Regions from separate parts of the Psychrobacillus sp. AK 1817 genome, predicted to be linked through region 2. Evidence: riboswitches for the same ligand, from Rfam matches in the RefSeq annotation. Region 2 holds a riboswitch; each other region holds the start of a gene.
The links. A riboswitch is a leader RNA that binds a small molecule or an ion and turns the genes downstream of it on or off. The one in region 2 is predicted to bind lysine.
Positions count from the first base shown of each region.

Region 1: it holds a riboswitch for lysine, as region 2 does, so the genes downstream of both, D0S48_RS20175 (aspartate kinase) here and D0S48_RS18690 (Na+/H+ antiporter NhaC family protein) in region 2, are expected to answer to the same signal.
Region 3: it holds a riboswitch for lysine, as region 2 does, so the genes downstream of both, D0S48_RS12635 (transporter substrate-binding domain-containing protein) here and D0S48_RS18690 (Na+/H+ antiporter NhaC family protein) in region 2, are expected to answer to the same signal.

Region 1 is NZ_CP031739.1:4,028,049-4,032,211, reverse strand. Features, by position in the region: gene D0S48_RS20185 (succinate dehydrogenase cytochrome b558 subunit) at 1-18, opposite strand, end outside; gene D0S48_RS20180 (YslB family protein) at 310-723, shown strand; gene D0S48_RS20175 (aspartate kinase) at 785-2,005, opposite strand; lysine riboswitch at 2,110-2,285, opposite strand; gene uvrC (excinuclease ABC subunit UvrC) at 2,329-4,119, opposite strand.
Region 2 is NZ_CP031739.1:3,744,194-3,748,356, forward strand. Features, by position in the region: gene D0S48_RS18680 (bifunctional metallophosphatase/5'-nucleotidase) at 1-631, shown strand, start outside; gene yunB (sporulation protein YunB) at 674-1,444, shown strand; lysine riboswitch at 1,495-1,677, shown strand; gene D0S48_RS18690 (Na+/H+ antiporter NhaC family protein) at 1,762-3,324, shown strand; gene lipA (lipoyl synthase) at 3,419-4,163, shown strand, end outside.
Region 3 is NZ_CP031739.1:2,540,833-2,544,995, forward strand. Features, by position in the region: gene pgeF (peptidoglycan editing factor PgeF) at 1-48, opposite strand, end outside; gene safA (SafA/ExsA family spore coat assembly protein) at 349-957, shown strand; lysine riboswitch at 1,866-2,048, shown strand; gene D0S48_RS12635 (transporter substrate-binding domain-containing protein) at 2,177-3,013, shown strand; gene D0S48_RS12640 (amino acid ABC transporter permease) at 3,126-3,887, shown strand; gene D0S48_RS12645 (amino acid ABC transporter ATP-binding protein) at 3,905-4,163, shown strand, end outside.

The sequences.
Region 1 (4,163 bases), 280 kb from region 2:
TTCGCGATCTTTCGACAAAACAGTAACCCCCCTCAGATTTCCAATTAGCGATGATTAAATTATTGTAATAGAACAATAAATCATCACATGTTCACACCTTCTTGTTACGAATTTATGACATATCCATTGTACTCTCATCATTTTGGAGCGTCAAGGTATGTTTCTTTATTTTATTCATCTTTCAGACACATTTCCCTATAATGATTAGATTAACTTTTCACAAAGTATTCCATCCCCGAGAAAAATTTTATGTTAAAATAGATTCATAGTTTTTTATTTACATTTTCTTTTAGAAAGAAGGGTTGCTGCTTGAATGAAAAAGAACATTCACATGTAACTTCCTTTGGATACGAAATAATAAGAGATCACGTGCTTGCTTCTATTCTCGGAAAACATGAAAAAGATATTTTATACTGGGCAGGTAAAGACCTCGCTCGTAAATTTCCTCTCTATTCAATGGAAGAAGCCATCTCTTTCTTCCAAGAAGCTGGTTGGGGAAAGCTTGAATTAGAAAAGACTTCAAAGGATTCGGCTCATTACATATTAGAAACCTTTAATTTGCCTCAAAGTGGGATTAGCAGAAGTCATAGACTAGAGGCAGGTTTTCTTGCGGAGCAGCAGCAAAAAATTGGCGGCTATGAGACCGAGTGCTATGATGAGCTTGTCAAAAAAACTGGAATGGTCACTTTTCATATAAAATGGGATTTAAAGAGTTCGCGATAAAACAGCATGTATACAAAAAAGAGGATTGTAGGTAAAACGACAATCCTCTTTAAATATAGAATTATCGGCTGATAGCCAATTCAAATTCATTATGCAGGGCATTAGCAGCTTGGATCATATTACCCTGGGGGACTACTACAGAAACTTTAATCTCTGAGGTGCTTACCATTTTGACAGGTATGTTCTCCTTACTAAGACGGTCAAACATTTGGGCCGCAACACCTGGATTAGATACCATTCCTGATCCTACTATCGATACTTTAGCTAGGCCAACCTCAAAATCAGCAAAAGTAAAACCTAAAGTTTTTTTATTTGTTTCTAAAACCTCAATTGCTTCTGAGAGTGATTCCTTTTTGATAGAGAACGAAACTGTAGGCTTCATTCCCTCAACGATTGATTGGACAATAATGTCAACGTCTATATTATTATTAGCAAGTGTAGTGAAAATGGAAGCTAGCGAACCATTAAAAGGCACTTCATACTCTATAGTCAAACGTACTATATCTGATTCAAACGCTACCCCACGTACTACTAAATTATTTTCCACATCTACTTCCTCCTTTAAAATTGTTCCTTCTGTTTCTTCATAGCTTGATCGTACTCTAAGTGGTATTTTATAATTTTTAGCAAACTCCACTGCTCGGGGGTGCAACACTCCAGCGCCTAAATTGGCTAACTCTAACATCTCATCATATTCCAACTGCTCTAGTTTTCTAGCATCTAGTACATAACGAGGATCTGAAGTATAGATCCCATCTACGTCTGTGTAAATATCACATATTTCTGCATCTATCGCAGCTGCAACAGCAACGGCAGTAGTATCTGATCCTCCTCTTCCTAAGGTAGTGATTTCCCCCGTCAAAGAAATCCCTTGAAATCCTGCAACAATTACTACTTTGTTTCCTTCAAGAAATTCATTTATCTTGTTGCCATCTAGTTGACTGATCTTCGCATTTCTATGTACATCGTCTGTTTGGATGCCTGCTTGCCAACCTGTGAGAGATAGGGCTTCCACACCAAGTGAGTTCAATTGTATTGCAAGCAAGGACATCGTCACTTGTTCCCCTGTTGACAACAACATATCCATCTCTCTTTTTACAGGACTATCGGTGATTTTACTTGCCAACAAATTTAAATCATCAGTTGTTTTACCCATTGCAGAAACAACTACTACAATATCGTGGCCTTTTTCTTTTTCATTTTGAATCCTTTTTGCGACATTCGTTATTTTGTCGAGAGTGCCTACAGAAGTTCCGCCAAATTTCATAACAATTTTACTCATTAACCTATCTCCCCTTTTGTCTCTGTCGGGATACAATAAAAAAAGCTTTCCACAAGATTGCGGAAAGCTAACTCTTCTCATACACGGTCAAAAAACAATTGCCCATGTGAGATAGCCCTCCAGAATATATATTCTGACAATCCTGCATCTCTTAAATACAGAACCAACATAGAAAAGGAAAAGCTCTTCTATATTTCGGCGAACAACCCTTTCCTAATCCCTCAATGGATCTTTCATCCTCTTGATTAGTACTATTGCAATTCGCACCTCTATCTTCACTGTTTGAATAGTGAATATTAAATTGTTTTAAAGATAACATAAGATTATTCAGAAGACAATAAATTTTTCTGAAAATGAGCGATTAGATTATCTGCCAATTTACTAGGAAGCCCAGATTCGATTAACTCTTCCCTAGATGCAGCTTGCATTCGTTTAACGGAGCCAAAATGCTTGAGTAGTAGTTTTTTTCGCTTTGGTCCGATTCCTTCTATTCCATCTAATGAAGAAGCAATCGTATGCTTCCCTCTTTGTTGACGATGGAATGTGATAGCAAAACGATGGACCTCATCTTGAATCCTTTGTAATAAATAGAATGCCTCGCTAGTCCGCTTCATAGGTATAATCATTAAGGGATCACCATACAGCAAAGAAGAAGTTTGGTGCTTAGTATCCTTGGCTAGTCCTGCAATAGGTATATCTAAGCCCAATTCATCCTCAATAATTTCGCGAGCAGCCTCGATTTGTCCTTTACCACCATCAATAATGATAAGGTCAGGAAGTGGCAGTCTTTCTTTTAGGACTCTTGTGTATCTTCTTCGAACAACCTCGCGCATCGCTCCGTAGTCATCATGCTTGGCTGCTGTTCTAGTTTTATATTTACGATAATCTTTTTTATATGCTCTGCCATCAACAAAAACTACCATGGCTGAAACTGCATCTGTCCCATGGATATGTGAATTATCAAATGCTTCGATTCTGCTTGGCATGCTAATTCCCATCAACTGACCTAATTCCTCTACAGCCCCAATTGTCCGCTCCTCTTGACGTTCGATTAAGTGAAATTTTTCTTTCAGTGCAATTGAAGCATTTTTTTGAGCCAGATCTACTAAGTTCTTTTTTGCTCCCTTTTGTGGAATAATGACCTTCATTTGCAGCAGCTCAGACGCCAAATCCAAATCGGTAGTATTTGGGACGAATATTTCCTTTGGCTTGATGTGTTCAGGTTTGGCATAAAACTGGCCTAGAAACGTAAGAAACTCTTCCTCCGGGTCACGATACATCGGGAATAGAGACACATCTCTTTCTATCAGTTTACCTTGACGCACAAAAAAGACTTGGACGCACATCCACCCTTTGTCTACTGAATATCCAAAAATATCACGGTTCGTGAAATCATTCATCGTCATTTTTTGTTTTTCCATAACTTGATCAATGTGGGCAATTTGATCGCGGTATTCTTTAGCTCGTTCAAACTCAAGCTGTTCCGCTGCAGCGTTCATTTTTTCAGTCAGTTCTTTCTTGACCTTACCATGTCCGCCATTAAGGAAACTAGAGATTTCGTGAATTATTTCTGTGTATGTTGGTTCATCAATTTCCTTTACACATGGAGCTAAGCATTGACCAATATGATAGTAAAGACAAACTTGACTAGGTAGCTTTTGACACTTTCTTAATGGATATAGTCTATCTAGCAGCTTTTTCGTTTCATGGGCAGAATGGGAGTTTGGATAGGGTCCAAAATATTTCCCTTTGTCCTTTTTTACTTGTCTTGTAATAATTAGCTTTGGGTTCTTTTCCCCTGTAATTTTTATATATGGGTACGTCTTATCGTCCTTGAGCATGATATTGTATTTTGGATCATGCTTTTTGATCAAATGGAGCTCCAAAATCAATGCCTCTAGCTCAGACGATGTAACGATATATTCAAAGTCCACTATCTCTTGTACTAATCTTTGAGTTTTTCCATCATGTGAACCGGTAAAATAAGATCTTACACGATTTTTTAATACTTTTGCTTTTCCTACATATATAATAGTGCCTTGCCGATCCTTCATCAAATAACAGCCCGGTTGATCTGGTAGGATTGCACATTTCTGTTGAATTAGTTCGTTCATCTCATCACCTGTTTAAAAAAACCGGGCGCCTTAGAGGACCCGGT
Region 2 (4,163 bases):
ATATCCGACCGACGAGCTACCCGTACCTGAATATGCAAGCCAACTCCAAATGCGTTGGGAGTATGAAGGAAAAGCCCAGCTTTCTCATACTGTATTTAATAATCCAGTAAAGCTTGAAAAAGAATGGTTTCATGAATCTGAGCTCGCTAAATTTTTTGGGAAAGGGTTGCTCGAATATACAGGTGCTGATTGTGCAATGTTCCCAGCGGGTATATTTTTAAAAGATTTACCGGAGGGACCTGTAACTGCAGGAGACTTACATCAATGTCTTCCTCATCCTATTAATCCTTGTATCATTACATTAAGTGGAGCAGATTTACTAGAGATCATTGAGCAATCAAAAAATGATAAATGGCCTCACCTCGAGGTAAAAGGATTAGGCTTTCGTGGTAAATTCTTAGGTAATGTGTTATTTGAACAAATAGTTGAAAGAGAAGATGGTGTTATCTTAATACAGGGAAGTCCGTTAATTATTCAGGACACCTACCGGCTGGCAACTTTGGATATGTTCACATTTGGATATTTCTTTCCTTCCTTTAAAACAGCAAAAAAACAATATATTATGCCAGAAACAATTCGAGACGTTGTGAAATGGTACGGAATAAAGGAAGAGCATAAGTGCAGGGCATAAAAGACCTTCTTGTTACATAAAAGTAATGAGGAGGTTTTTTCGTTGTTTTATCGAAAAAAGAAGAAACGTTATATATTTTTTAGCACTCAACGTAAATTAGCTATCTTTTTGACATGCTTTCTATTGTCGGTAGCTTGGGTGTTTTATTACATAAATGCCCAACTGACTCCAACTTATTTAGATTATGCAGAAGTACAAACTAATAAGATTGCCTCTATGGTAATTAGTAAAGCGATTAATTCACGTACGGCAAATGTGTTAGACGTAAACGATATTATTGAAGAAGTTCCTTCAGATAGTAAAAATATGGTGACGACTAAGTTTAATACGGAGATTATCAACCGAGTACTTTCTGATACAAATAGTTTAGTGCAATCTCATTTGGAGCAGGCAGAAAAAGGTAATCTTTCTAGCCTTCCCTACTTGGATGATATTGAATATGATAAGCATACGATGGAAGATCAAGGTGGGGTAGTATTCTTTGTGCCGATGGGGCAGGCTACAAATATACCTCTAATCGGAAACTTAGGGCCGAAAATTCCAATTCGTTTCCATGTAATAGGTAATGTTCAGTCCAATGTAGTGCCTACCATAACAGAGTTTGGAATAAATAATGCTTATGTAGAAATTAGTATTCATATTAAAGTAAATGTACAAATCATTGTACCGCTGGCAAGTAAGATGAGTGTAGTTGAACAAAATATCCCTGTTGCAATGGGCTTAGTACAGGGTCAGGTGCCTCATATTTACACCGGAGGAGATGGGTCTGCTGCTCCATCAGTAGAGGTGCCAATACCATTGCCGAAAGATTAAAAAAAAGGCGTTTTTTATAAAACCCTGTTAGAATAGAAAGAAATGAATAATGAATAGGTAGAGGCTGCGAGGCTTAAGAGTAATTTACAGGAGGTTGACACCGTTGATCGTAGATGAAAGGAAGCTTTGCCGAAGCTAAGTATTGATAGTCATAAGATATTTAGTTGGGGTTATTTTGAACAAAAATAACACTGTCATTTATACGCCAGTATAGATGGGGAGCTACAAATGAAGTAAGTATTTAGCTTATATTTCATAATCAAGCCAACCTATATATATTTATAGGTTGGCTTTTCGATTTTTAAGGAGGAACAGTTTTGGAGAATACTATTTTTTCGTTAGTGCCACCATTATTGGCAATTATTATGGTTTTAGTGACTAAAAGAGTTTTACTTTCATTGGGAGCGGGGATTCTTTCCGCCGCATTACTTGTAGAGAATTTTAACCCAGTACAATCTTTTCTTTTATTATGGGACTCATTTAAAGTATCCTTTTGGGATGGTGGGTTAAACGTATATAACATATATATTTTAGCTTTTATATTATTATTAGGAGTAGTAACAGCTTTCGTTAGTCTTTCCGGTGGTAGCACAGCATTTGCTGCTTGGGCTATCAAAAGAATCAAAACAAAAAGAGGATCTAAACTTTTAACTGCTTTTTTGGGGATTATCATTTTTGTGGATGATTATTTTAATGCATTAGCAGTTGGACAAATCGCAAGACCAATTACAGACTCTCACAAGGTTTCTCGTGCAAAGCTTGCTTATTTTATCGATTCCACCTCTGCACCGGTTTGTGTAGTGTCTCCAGTCTCTAGCTGGGGAGCTTTCCTAATCAGTCAGCTAGGAGTGATTTTTGCTACACATGCGGTGACTGATTATACACCGCTGGAGGCATTTGTGTTAATGGCACCGATGAACTTCTATGTAATCGCGACATTAGCATTGGTCTTTTTTACAGCATGGACTGACTTTGATTTGTTTGAGATGAAAAAGCATGAAAGACGAGCGATGGATACAGGCGTACTTTTTGACCCGGAGAAAACAAATCCTGGAGATTTAGAGGGTGATTTCCCGGAAAATAATTATGGTAAGGTGATTGATTTATTACTTCCTATTATTTCTTTAGTGGTTGTCACTTTAGGAAGTATGTTTTGGACAGGTTATAGCCTTTCAGGAAAAATTTTAGACATCTTTATAATCTTTGAACATACAGATGTACCTCTTTCGTTATTTATAGGGGGACTGACAGCTAGTATAATCGCAATGATTTTATATATGCGCCAATTTAAAACGAACCCAGAGGCAAACATGACTTACGTGTGGAAAGCAATATGGACAGGTGTTAAATCTATGCTTCCAGCTATTTTGATATTAGTGTTTGCTTGGTCGTTGTCTTATTTAATCACAGCTTTAGAAACTGGAGCATTTTTAGCTACTTTAGTTACGGAAAACAATGTACCAGTAGGTGTGATACCTGTATTAATGTTTGTGTTAACAGCATTTATGGCTTTTGCAACTGGATCATCTTGGGGTTCTTTTGGTATCTTACTTCCTATTGGAGCGAGTATCATCATGGCGATTGAGCCTCAATTATTGCTTCCAGTCTTAGCTGCTGTTTTAGCAGGAGCAGTTTTTGGAGACCATTGCTCACCAATCTCCGATACGACCATTATGTCTGCAACAGGAGCAGGTGTTAATGTAATTGACCACGTAATGACTCAGCTGCCCTATGCTATTATTAGCGCAATTATTGCAGCAGTAGGTTACTTGGTACTAGGCTTAACAAGCTCTGTCATGATAGGGTTATTAACAGTTATAATTATAATTATTTTGTTATTTGCCTTTTGGTCGATTAGAAGCAAAAGAGTGGTTCAATAGTTCTGCCCGTTGATTTTAGAAGGTTGTTTGAATTCTAATAATATGGTACATTGACATCAGTAAAGTCAGATTAATGGGAATGGGGTATGGAATCGTGACAGCGTGTAAACCGCCAAAAGAACAGCATGAACGCAAGCCTGACTGGCTAAAAATAAAGTTAAATACCAATGAGGATTACAAAGGCTTAAAAAAATTAATGCGTGAAAATAATTTAAATACAGTTTGTGAAGAAGCAAGATGTCCAAACATTCATGAATGCTGGGGATCGCGACGTACTGCGACATTCATGATTTTAGGAGCTGTGTGTACAAGAGCTTGTCGTTTTTGTGCTGTAAAAACAGGTCTTCCTAACGAGTTAGACTTAGCAGAACCAGAACGAGTAGCAGATTCAGTTGTCATTATGAATCTAAAACACGTAGTTGTAACAGCGGTAGCCCGTGATGATTTAAAGGATGGTGGTTCGGAGGTCTTTGCAGAGACAATTCGAGCAATTCGTCGAAAAAATCCTTTTACAACTATTGAAGTATTGCCTTCAGATATGGGTGGTATTGAGCAAAACATTCGTAATATAATGGATGCTAAGCCGGATATTCTAAATCATAATATTGAAACAGTACGACGTTTAACTCCAAGGGTTAGAGCGCGTGCTCAATATGACCGATCTTTAGAATTATTAAAACGTGCCAAGGAAATGCAACCGACTATTCCTACGAAGTCTTCGTTAATGCTAGGTCTAGGGGAAACATTTGAAGAAATTATCGAGGTTATGGACGACTTACGTGCTCACGATGTAGATATCATGACTATTGGGCAGTACTTACAACCAACAAAGAAACACC
Region 3 (4,163 bases), 1.2 Mb from region 2:
CGTTCCTAGGACATAACGCTCGTTATCTAAATATTTTCTAATACTCATATAATCACCCATTTTTACTATAGTATAATCCATAGAAGTTGTATAGGAGAGCAGTATAATCAGTTCGGGTTAAGAGGGGATAAATCGAAAAGATTTTGTCTATAAAGGAATTATCCTCCTTGAATGTTTCAAAAATGTTACCTTCAAACAAGCATGAATTCGTTTAATACCGAGCTTTGCTTCTCTGTTGAGTTCTTTTGTAATATACCTGTAAAATTACATCCAATTATTAAGGGATGATTTCGATTCTTTTTTTCATTTACTATATTAGTAGAGTTAAAGAAGGAAAGGAAGATTACAATGTTTAAGAAAAAAATTAAAGTAGCTATTGTGGCGCTACTATCACTGATGTTATTAATGCCTATGTCTGCATTTGCCGCTAATTCCTATACAGTTGTTTCAGGAGACTCTTTATGGAAAATTGCTGTTAAGACACAAACAGGTGTTTCAGAATTAATTAAGGAAAATCCTCAATTAGAAAATGCGGACCTTATTTATCCAGGTCAAAAAATAAATGTCCCTACAAATGATTCTTATAATATGGAACAAGAAGTAATTAAACTTGTAAATGTGGAAAGAGCAAATGCGGGTCTTTCAGCATTAAAATATGATTGGGAGCTTGGAAGAGTAGCGCAATATAAATCACAGGATATGCACGATAAAAACTATTTTAGTCACACTAGTCCTGTCTATGGAACTCCATTTACAATGATGAAGAATTTTGGAATAAGCTATAAATCTGCAGGAGAAAATATTGCTATGGGTCAAAAAACAGCCGCAGCAGTAGTAGATGCGTGGATGAACAGTGAAGGTCATAGAGCCAACATCTTAAACAAAAACTATACTCATATTGGTGTAGGTTATGTAAAAGACGGTAACTACTGGACGCAAATGTTTATACAAAAATAAGTGAAAAGGGTGCAAATGAAGGTGGTAGCCAAGTCATTTGCGCTCTTTTTTTGCGGTTTACCGAAAAGATGAGAAGAATGAAAAGCATAAATTATAAATAGCTAAAGTTGCGCTTTAAACGAATTCTTTCTGTGGAGCATAGCGATAAGCCATACTGTCGCTTGTAATGTGAAACCAGCTTATCTCATGTTTTTTTATAATATAAAGTTTCATGTGAAACATTTTTCTTCACGTTCAAAATGGAAATTCTCCTAGAAGGGGGCTTCAACCAATCAACGAATGGTCTAAGAGATCCAAGAATGTATATGGAGGCTTTAAAGCGGGCTTTATTTGATTGGAGCGGCAGGCGGCGACTCCGGTGGGATGAACGAGACAGATAAGACATCACAAACGACGCGCAAGCGACGGTGATGGCTTATCGCTCACCCCACGGAAAGCGTCCGCCGAGAGCGGAAATCAACCATCACGTGTTAATCAAATAGTCAAAGTGAAAAGTATTTTATTAATAGCTTTAAATAATTGAGTTAGTTTTATCTATATTCCTTTCTCTTTACTATAAAACTTATGATTGGAGCGGCAGGCGGCGCTCTTATGGGACGACTGAGACAGATAAGACATCACAAACGAGGCGCAGCCAAGGTGATGGCTTATCGCTCCCCCTCGGAACCTATGCCCAAAGGGAAATAGAAAAAGTCTGATAAAGTTGAAAATGCGTTTACTTTAGCAGACTTTTTCTTATCAATTCCTCAGATTATTAGCTTTTTTTTAAAATAGGTAATGAAATAATTCTATAGAGATTACAATCTCAATAATAGTAATATTTTGTTTAATCAATAGAACACATGTTGACAGATGAAAATCTCTGTTGTAGACTATGAACAATAATTGAATATAACCTCGCTTTATAGAAGTGAGGTAGAGGCGCGATATTTAACAGTCCTTAGTGGAGCTTGAGTAGCTGTGATGCTAGGGAGAAGGAAATGTCGCCGAAGTTTGTAATAAACTCATTATTACATGCTGGGTCTGCAGTGAATAATTGCAGGACTGTCCGTTATAAACGTCCCGGTTTATAATGGTGTGCTATCTCATGGGGAAAAGTAGAGGATTTAGGGCAACCATACATATATGACCTGAGTCTATCTCAGGTCTTTTTTTGTACGGTTGTCCTTTTTGTATGCTTGCATACATATACTAATTTTAAAAAAGGAGATTAATAGAGATGAAAAAAAGACTATTCACTTTAACATTATTACTATCAACCATTTTACTGCTTGCAGCTTGTGGAACAAAAGAGGAAGAAAGCGTTGGATCAGCTTCTGATTTAGATACTTTTACAGTAGGATTGGAAGCAGGATATGCACCATTTAACTGGACTCAAATGGATGACAAAAATGGTGGCGTAAAAATTGACGGTAATGCAGAATATGCTGGTGGTTACGATATAGAAATTGCTAAAAAAATAGCTGAGGGCTTAGGTAAAGAGCTCGTTGTTGTTAAAACGGAATGGGACGGTTTAGTCCCAGCCCTAACATCCGGCAAAATTGATGCAATTATTGCGGGGATGTCACCAACTGCAGAGCGTAAAAAAACAATTGATTTCTCCGAAAACTATTATACTTCCAACTTTGTCATGGTGGTAAAAAAGGGCGGGGCATTTGAAAATGCTACCTCTATTCAAGACTTTAAGGGAGCGAAAATTACTGGCCAATTAAATACTTCTCACTACGGAGTTATTGACCAAATTGAAGGAGTAAAAAAACAACCGGCATCAGATAATTTTCCTGCAATGCGTGTGGCACTAGAATCTGGAATGATTGACGGCTATGTATCTGAACGTCCAGAAGGGATTAGTGCTTCATCAGCAAATGATAAATTTGTAATGATCGAATTTACAGAAGGATTCGTGGCAGATGAAGAGGAAACAGCCGTTGCAGTAGGATTGAAAAAGGAAAGTGACTTAACAGACAAAATCAATAAAATTTTAGCAGGAATCTCAGAAGAAGAGCGACAAGAAATTATGGACAATGCTATTTTAAATCAACCAGCTGCAGAATAAGCATATAACAACGGCTGCTACTATTTTGCAGCCGTTTCATTATTTACAGCATTTACTTACTTTCCTTGGTAAGTGTGTTTATGGGGTCAGCTAGTATGTAAGGAGGAAGACTATGAGTTTAGAATGGATTATATCCATAATTACAAATAATTGGCCAATGTTTTTACGAGGAGCCGGAGTAACCCTCTTAATATCCATTATTGGAACAATCTTCGGAGCTATCATCGGTTTGCTGGCAGGAGTTATAAGAACTGTTCCTATGCCAGAAAAGGGGATTAAAAGATACTTTCTTAAGCTGGTTAACTTAATGCTCTCTATTTATATAGAGTTTTTCCGTGGCACACCAATGATAGTACAAGCAATGGTTATTTTTTACGGCTCCTCATTGGCCTTTGGATTAGACATGGATCGTCTACTCGCTGCTATTTTCATTGTTTCTATTAACACGGGTGCTTATATGGCGGAGATTGTTCGAGGCGGAGTTATTTCCATAGACAAGGGTCAATTTGAAGCATCTCAAGCAATAGGGATGACGCATATTCAAACGATGCTTCATATTGTGTTACCTCAGGTTATCCGCAATATACTTCCTGCAACAGGTAACCAATTTATCATTAATATTAAGGATACCTCTGTGTTGAATGTAATCGGAGTCACTGAACTGTATTTCCAAACAAAATCAGTTGCAGGAAATAACTTTAGATATTTTGAGTCATTTTTTGTAGCTTGTATCTTGTATTTCATCATGACATTTGCCGTTACCTTGATATTACGTCATTTTGAGAAGAAATTGGATGGACCTGAAAACTATACAGTCATTGGTCAACCGATGCAAATGGCAGTCCTACCAAAAGGTCCACATGAAAATCAGTAAACAAAGGAGGAGCAACTATGGAAAAAGTAATTGAAATTCAACATTTAAGCAAATCCTTTGGAGCACATGAAGTATTAAAAGATATCGATTTCTCTGTTAAAAAAGGCGAGGTTGTATGCATCATTGGCTATTCTGGATCGGGAAAATCGACTCTTCTCCGCTGCATTAATTTGTTGGAAAAGCCAAGTGGTGGGCAAATCATTTATCAAGGGGAGAATATTCTCGATAATAAGCACGATATCCATTCCTACAGAACGAAGCTTGGAATGGTTTTTC